Regions from separate parts of the Sporomusa aerivorans genome, predicted to be linked through region 2. Evidence: riboswitches for the same ligand, from Rfam matches in the RefSeq annotation. Region 2 holds a riboswitch; the other holds the start of a gene.
The links. Region 2 has a riboswitch for cyclic di-GMP ahead of SATMO3_RS24070 (diguanylate cyclase). Riboswitches for the same ligand answer to the same signal wherever they lie in the genome.

Region 1: linked by a shared signal. The riboswitch ahead of SATMO3_RS04370 (methyl-accepting chemotaxis protein) and the one ahead of SATMO3_RS24070 (diguanylate cyclase) in region 2 are both predicted to bind cyclic di-GMP.

The regions. Positions count from the first base shown of each region.
Region 1 is NZ_CP156926.1:966,995-970,417, reverse strand. Features, by position in the region: gene SATMO3_RS04370 (methyl-accepting chemotaxis protein) at 1-1,680, opposite strand, end outside; cyclic di-GMP riboswitch class I at 1,781-1,868, opposite strand; gene SATMO3_RS04365 (HD domain-containing phosphohydrolase) at 1,926-3,423, opposite strand, start outside.
Region 2 is NZ_CP156926.1:4,991,533-4,994,955, reverse strand. Features, by position in the region: gene SATMO3_RS24075 (amidohydrolase family protein) at 182-1,501, shown strand; cyclic di-GMP riboswitch class I at 1,579-1,662, shown strand; gene SATMO3_RS24070 (diguanylate cyclase) at 1,773-2,678, shown strand; gene SATMO3_RS24065 (PepSY-associated TM helix domain-containing protein) at 2,828-3,423, opposite strand, start outside.

The DNA.
Region 1 (3,423 bases), 2.5 Mb from region 2:
GAGATTGGCATCATTTTTTTCGATCAGTGCACTAATTTTACCTGCAGCGTGACTGGATTCCTCGGCCAGCTTCCGGACCTCATCCGCGACAACGGCAAAGCCCCGCCCCTGTTCTCCCGCTCTCGCCGCTTCAATGGCGGCGTTTAAAGCCAGCAGATTGGTCTGCCCGGCAATTGAGGATATTAGTGTGACAATTTCCCTGATCTCCTGAGAGCTTTTGCTTAATTCACCGATAGTCGCCTGCGTAGTGTTTGTATTCTCCCCGATTTCGCTCATCTGCGTTACGGCTTGCTCTGCAGACGTACGGCCTTGTTTCGCTGCCGCAGCAGTGTCTTCAGCAATTTGCGATAAGTCTTTTGCTGTTTGCGCAATCTGATTTACTTCTTCGGCCATTGCCCGGGATCTCGCAGTGATTTGATTAACTGTTGCAACCTGATTTTCAGCGCTCCGGGCAATTTCCGTGATCGAGCCGGCTACCTGATTAGCGGCATCTGCCGATTGATGGGCACTTGCCGTCAGTTCTTCACTGGAAGCGGCAAGCAATTCCGATTGGGAAAGAACATTGGTGACCAGAGTCCGCAGACTGGTGCGCATGTCCCGAAACCCCTGCGCCAACTGTCCCACTTCATCATGAGACAAGACCCTGCCCTGCTGATCGCGTAGGTCCCCCTGCGCCAGCAGCAGGCATTCGTCTCTGATCAAGGCAATCGGCTTTGAAAGAATTTTACTGAGATAAAGAATAAACAGCGCAGCCAGAACAAGGCAGAAGAACGACCCGGTCAGCATGGCGTATGTCAATGAAGTTACCGCCTGTGCAGCCTCAGCCTCCGGCGCCGTTACAATTAAGATCCAGGGATTACTGCCCGGCAGCTGAATGGGAGTAAATACACCAACCTTGGTTATCCCGTCAACAAACTTGTAAGTCCCCCGTACCGGCTTGCCGGTTTGGGCAGCAGTTTTAAACAGGCTGATAAAATGATCATCCAGTTCCGTTTCTTTTACATTGAGTGCCGGATCAACTTTCTTTTCGGTAAAATTTAATTTGCCAACCAAGTCCGGTAATTTGGTATGGATGATAAGTTTGCCGCTATTGTCGGCAATAACGCCGTACCCTGTACTCAGAAATCGCATGTCTTTAATCAGCGTTGTCAACTTATCCAATGATACTGTACCCGTTAATACGCCTGTCAGCTGATCGCCGTAAAGGAGCGGTACCGCCACATTCACAGCCACTTTGCCGGTGGTTTTTGAAATAAGAACTTCGGAAACCACCGCCTTTTTGGTAGCTATAACCTGTTTAAAATATGCACGTTCGCCCAGTTGGGTAGTACTTCCGTCAGGACGCAGAGCCAAACCGTCGGTAGCAATATAGGTTACATTTTCCAGGTTGCCCAGCCGCTTGGCGCAATCCTGCAAAGTCTCCTGCAATTGCTTCTTATCGGCCGGATTATACAAGCCTTTATTGGTGGAGAATGCTTCCAGTTGCAGCACTGCCCCCTGAACATAAGCCTCGATACGATTAGAGTAATCATTCCCAATCGCTATTGCGTTCTCTTCCACGCTCGCCGACAGGGCCTGCTCCGCCCGATAATAGTTGACACCTACTAATAATCCAAAGGTTAAAATCAAAAAGGGCAACAGAATTAAGAGAAGTCTAGTTTTCATACTGGTGATTTTCATAACAATAACCTTCCTTTCATTTTTTTCTTGAACTGTTGCTGTTACTATTCTTACTATCCTGTCTTAAATGAAAATGAAAAAAGATTGCCGGAATGCAACTAACTGCAACCTGGCAATCCTGAGCACACACAGCTTGTAGACCCACGGCTTTGCGTCCTTATCTTTCGATAAGTTTGCTGAATTTGATCTGAAACACACTTCTGTTCCTTTTCTACATATTTCGGGACAAATTGGCAAAATCCTCCTTAAATGTTGCATTCTTTTTCTACTGTTTTTAACAGCAAGCTCACCAGTCGGGGATCAAACTGTTTTCCCGAATGAGCCTGCATTTCCCGGTTTGCTTCCTCCCGTGAAGCCGCCTTACGGTATGAGGTATTGCGCTGCATAGCATCATAGGAGTCGGCAATAGCGACTATTCTGCTAATTAAAGGAATGCCCTCTCCTTTTATTTTATCCGGATAACCGGAACCGTCCCATCGTTCATGATGGCTGGTAATATATTCGGCTACAGGAAGAAGTTCGGCAACTGCTTTCGCCAGACGCCCGCCAAGCTCTGCATGCGCCCTTATTTGCACCCATTCCGCTTCCGTTAATTGACCACATTTTACAAGAATCTCCCGGGGAACTCCCACTTTTCCTATATCATGATAGTGGGCTGCAAGTTCGAGCTGGCGTAACGCCTGATCATCTAAAAGCAGTGCCTTCCCCAGCTTGAGCGCCCATTTCTTTACGCCTTCGATATGGTCGAAAAAGCCGTGGTCATTTTTGCCGGCAGTTTGCATTAGTGTTGTCAGCAGCATTTGGCGGTTGTGCGCCCGGTTGCGGTTCTTTTCCTGGTACATATGGTTATCAGCCTCACTGATGACGTCTTCCAGCTTAAGCGGCAATTTGGTTGCAGCCGCGCCACCGGTCGAGATTGCCAGCGGAAGTTCAGGATGTATCCTGTTATGTTCATCCACCGTAGACCGCAGACGTTTTATCCCGGCAAGTACTTCGTCTAACTCCGCGCCAGGCATTATCACCGCAAATTCATCGCCGCCGATCCGTGCTACTGTCACGTGAGAAGAAAAACTTTGGACAATACTGTTGGCAGCCGCCCGGATTAAATCATCGCCGGCTTTATGGCCCAAGGTATCGTTAATAAGTTTCAAGCCGTCTACATCGCAGATAGCAACCCCTACCGGTGCCTGCTGCAAAGACTGCAGACGGCTGACTTCCTCCTCAAAGTAGGTCCGGTTGTGAATCTGAGTAAGCTGGTCCTGTGTACTCAGCTTGCGGTATTTAGTTTCGGCAACAATCAACGCCGCATTGCGGTCATATAGAAGTGCGATGTGTTCATTAATAGTTCCCAGCATGATATTAAAGGCATTGCACAAGCCGCGGACTTCAACAGGCGCAAAGGAAAATTTTTCTTCAGAGATTGTATGTGAATAGTCGCCGTATTGTGCTCCCTGGGACGCAGAAAGCAGCATTAGTATCGGTCTTTGAATACTTTTGGACATTAACCAGGTTAACAATAAAGCAAACAACAGGATGATGGCGCTGCCAATAACAGCTTTTTGAATGAGAGTATACAGCGGTAGCAGAACTTCCTGTTCATCTATCTCTATTAATAATACCCAGTCTCTGTCCGGAACCCACTGATATGCGCCTATTACCTCGGTGCCTCTGTGATTGATATAGCGGTCTGCCCCGGATAATCCTGATTTTGCCCGCCAGTATCCCTCATTATTTTCCATGCTT
Region 2 (3,423 bases):
CAAGAATTAATTCTCCAAATTCGAATTCACGGGAGAGGGTTTATCTTGCTGGAAACAGAAATGAAACAGACGGTCTTAGTCATAACCAGTCTCTTGATGGCAAAAAATAATGTATGTGTTATCAACAATTTTCGCGGTTCATCTATATATGAAATAAGCAGCGGGTTGGATTGGAGTTTCATTGTATTGGACGAAAGGATTGAAGATGGTGCTGGGAAAAGACATTGCAATCATAAAAGGTAATATAGCGTTTACGCCTAGTTTCGGCCAACTGAATATTGCCGAGAACAGCTTTGTGGTTATTCAGGGGAAAAAAGTTAAGGGGATTTATCGCGCACTGCCGGCTGAATACCGGAATATACCTGTAACAGATTATCAAGACGCCTTGATCATTCCCGGCTTTGTCGATTTGCATTTCCATGCGCCGCAGTTTGCCAACAGAGGGCTGGGTTTTGATCTGGAACTCTTGCCCTGGCTGGAGAACTATACGTTTCCCGAAGAAGCAAAATTTCAGGATGTAACGTATGCGCAAGCCGTGTATAAAAAGGTAGTCTCGGCGCTATGGCAATGGGGCACGACCCGGGTAGTGTTTTTCGGCACTATTCACAAAGCAGCCACCGCCAAGCTTATGGAACTGCTGGCAACGGCCGGTCTGGGCGGCTATGTAGGCAAAGTAAACATGGATAGGAATTCTCCCGGGATTCTCATGGAAACAACCGGACAATCGTTACTCGATACCGAAATGTTTATTAAAGAAACAATTGGCAGGTATGAACTGGTAAAACCAATTATAACGCCAAGATTTGTACCTACCTGCTCGCCGGAATTAATGAGTGGCATTGCCAGACTGGCAATGCAGTACAACTTGCCGGTTCAGTCACATTTATCGGAAAACACAGGCGAGATCGCCTGGGTTAGAGAACTGCATCCCGAATGTCAGAATTATGCCAGTGTCTATGATCAATTCGGCCTGTTTGGCAAGCAGCCGACCGTTATGGCTCACTGTATTTACAATGATGATGCCGAGCTGGCGTTAATGGCCAAAAATAGAGTTTATGTGGCCCACTGTCCCTATTCGAACAGCAACTTGGCTAGCGGGATAGCACCTGTCAGGAAATGTATTGAGCAGGGAATTCCCGTAGGTCTGGGCTCTGACGTCGCCGGCGGCCATGAGGTAGCGATGAGCAGGGTCATGTCCATGGCTATAGAGGTTTCCAAACTGAAGTGGCTGGCAAGCGGTAAAAAGGAGAAATTCCTCACTATACCGGAAGCCTTGTATCTGGCGACCAAAGGCGGGGGAAGCTTTTTCGGCAAAGTAGGCAGCTTCGAGGCAGGCTACGATTTTGATGCCCTGGTTATTGACGACAGCAGCCTGGAGGTGGCGGCAAGCAACCGGTATTCGGTAGAGGACCGGTTGAGCAGGTTTATTTATATAGGCGATCATCACAATATTATCGCCCGTTATGTTGCCGGTAAAAAAATAGAGAAACCTCAATTCTAAACAATAATTATCGTACAACACGACTTATTTCGACATTTTTCTTATCTGCTAGTGATTAAAATAGTAGCAGATAATTTAAAATGGACAGGCAAACCTTCCGAAAGGATGGGACGCAAAGCCATGGGTCTACAGATGTTTTCTAAGATTGCCAGGTTGCATCATGTAAGTAAATGATGAACCGGGCATTTTTATTTTGCTAACCATATATATGAAATTCCAATAAAGATCTCTCGTAGCTGGCAATAATAAGGAATTAAGGAAGGAAAAAGACATGGATCCGGAAAAACAAACCGTCCTGATTGTTGATGACATGAAATTCAGCAGGCATTTGTTAAAGTCTTTATTGGAAGATGACTATTATGTGCTATGCGCCAGCTCAGGGCGGCAGGCCCTGGAGTTGATCATGGCGCAGCCGGTCGATCTGGTTCTATTGGACATTATCATGCCTGATATGGACGGTCGTGAACTATGCCGGCAACTAAAAAGCGATCCTGTCACCCAGGATGTTGCGGTTATTTTTATTTCTGTTAAAGATGAAACGGAAGATCAAATGCAGGGATTCGCCCTGGGGGCGATTGATTATATTACCAAAAATACCGCACCCGCAGTTGTACAGGCGCGGGTACGGTGTCATCTTGAGTTGAAAAAACAGCGTGACAGACTGGCTAAATGGTCTTTCACCGACGCGCTTACCGGTATTCCCAACCGGCGGTATTTTGACGAAACGCTGGGAAAGTTATGGTGTTATGCGTTGCGCAACCAGGATCTTTTATCATGTCTGTTAATCGATATTGATTTTTTTAAGAACTATAACGACAGCTACGGTCATATGGAAGGCGACCATTGCCTGAAAAAGGTGGCCGGGGCCGTACAGGCGGCTCTGCTACGGCCCATTGACACAGCGGCCCGGTACGGCGGTGAGGAATTTATCGTGCTGATGCCTTCAACTCCTTGCGCCGGCGCAGTCCGGGTAGCTGAGAGAATTCAGGCCAATATCCGTGAACTGCGCATAGAGCATCGCCTCTCGGGGGTTAGTAACCTGGTTACAGTCAGTATCGGTATTGCCACCCTTAAACCGGATAGGCGTTATGATCCTGCGGTCTTGATAAAACGGGCGGATTTTGGACTCTATAAGGCCAAAAACGAAGGACGAAACAGGTTTGTTATTATCGAATAGGGAGCGGGTTAAGCCGTAGGTTGGTTTCCTCTCGTATCTATTAAGGGCAGTGCGGGTTTGGTCGGCCAGAAGTAAATAAGCTACGGCAAAGGGCTGTGCTGAAACAAGTGTTTCAGCACAGCCCTTACAAGTTATTGCCTGTACGAGCGTTAGCGTGGCAGGCTTATTTCAATTTGCCGGTCGGTTTTCGCCGGCGGTCTTGCTGCAAGCCGGCGGGCAGTGACAGCCAATACGACTCCCAACAGTAAGGCTGTTAAATCGATGCCGGCGGTCATCCAGTCGCGCGCTGCGATTGCCGGCGCCAGCCCAACCTTGGTTGTGAGGGCATTGATCAGCGGCAACCCCAGGCAAAGCAATGCGGCGAAGCCTGTTTGCTCCGACCAGGCGCGCTCTGGCGGGCGCAGCAGGGCGTGCAGCAGCATAATGAGCCAGACACTGAAAAATACCGTAATTTCTCCTTCAGACCGGTTGGTCATTGCCTGCGGCAATAACCGGTTGGCCCATAAATAGGTAATGCAGGCAATAACACTGCCCATGATGACTGTGATGTTCAGGGCTTCGGCGGTACGGTACATAACATAGGTCAACTGGTTGCTGCGGGCGTAGCGGCGGCGCCGCTTCACCGTAAAGAAAATGAGGCCGGTGGCAATCATAGCGGAGCTGATCAACCCGGCGGCAAAATACAGCCAGCAGACAGGATAGCCGCCGAATCTGCCAATATGCAGCCCGACCAGGGTGCGGTAGG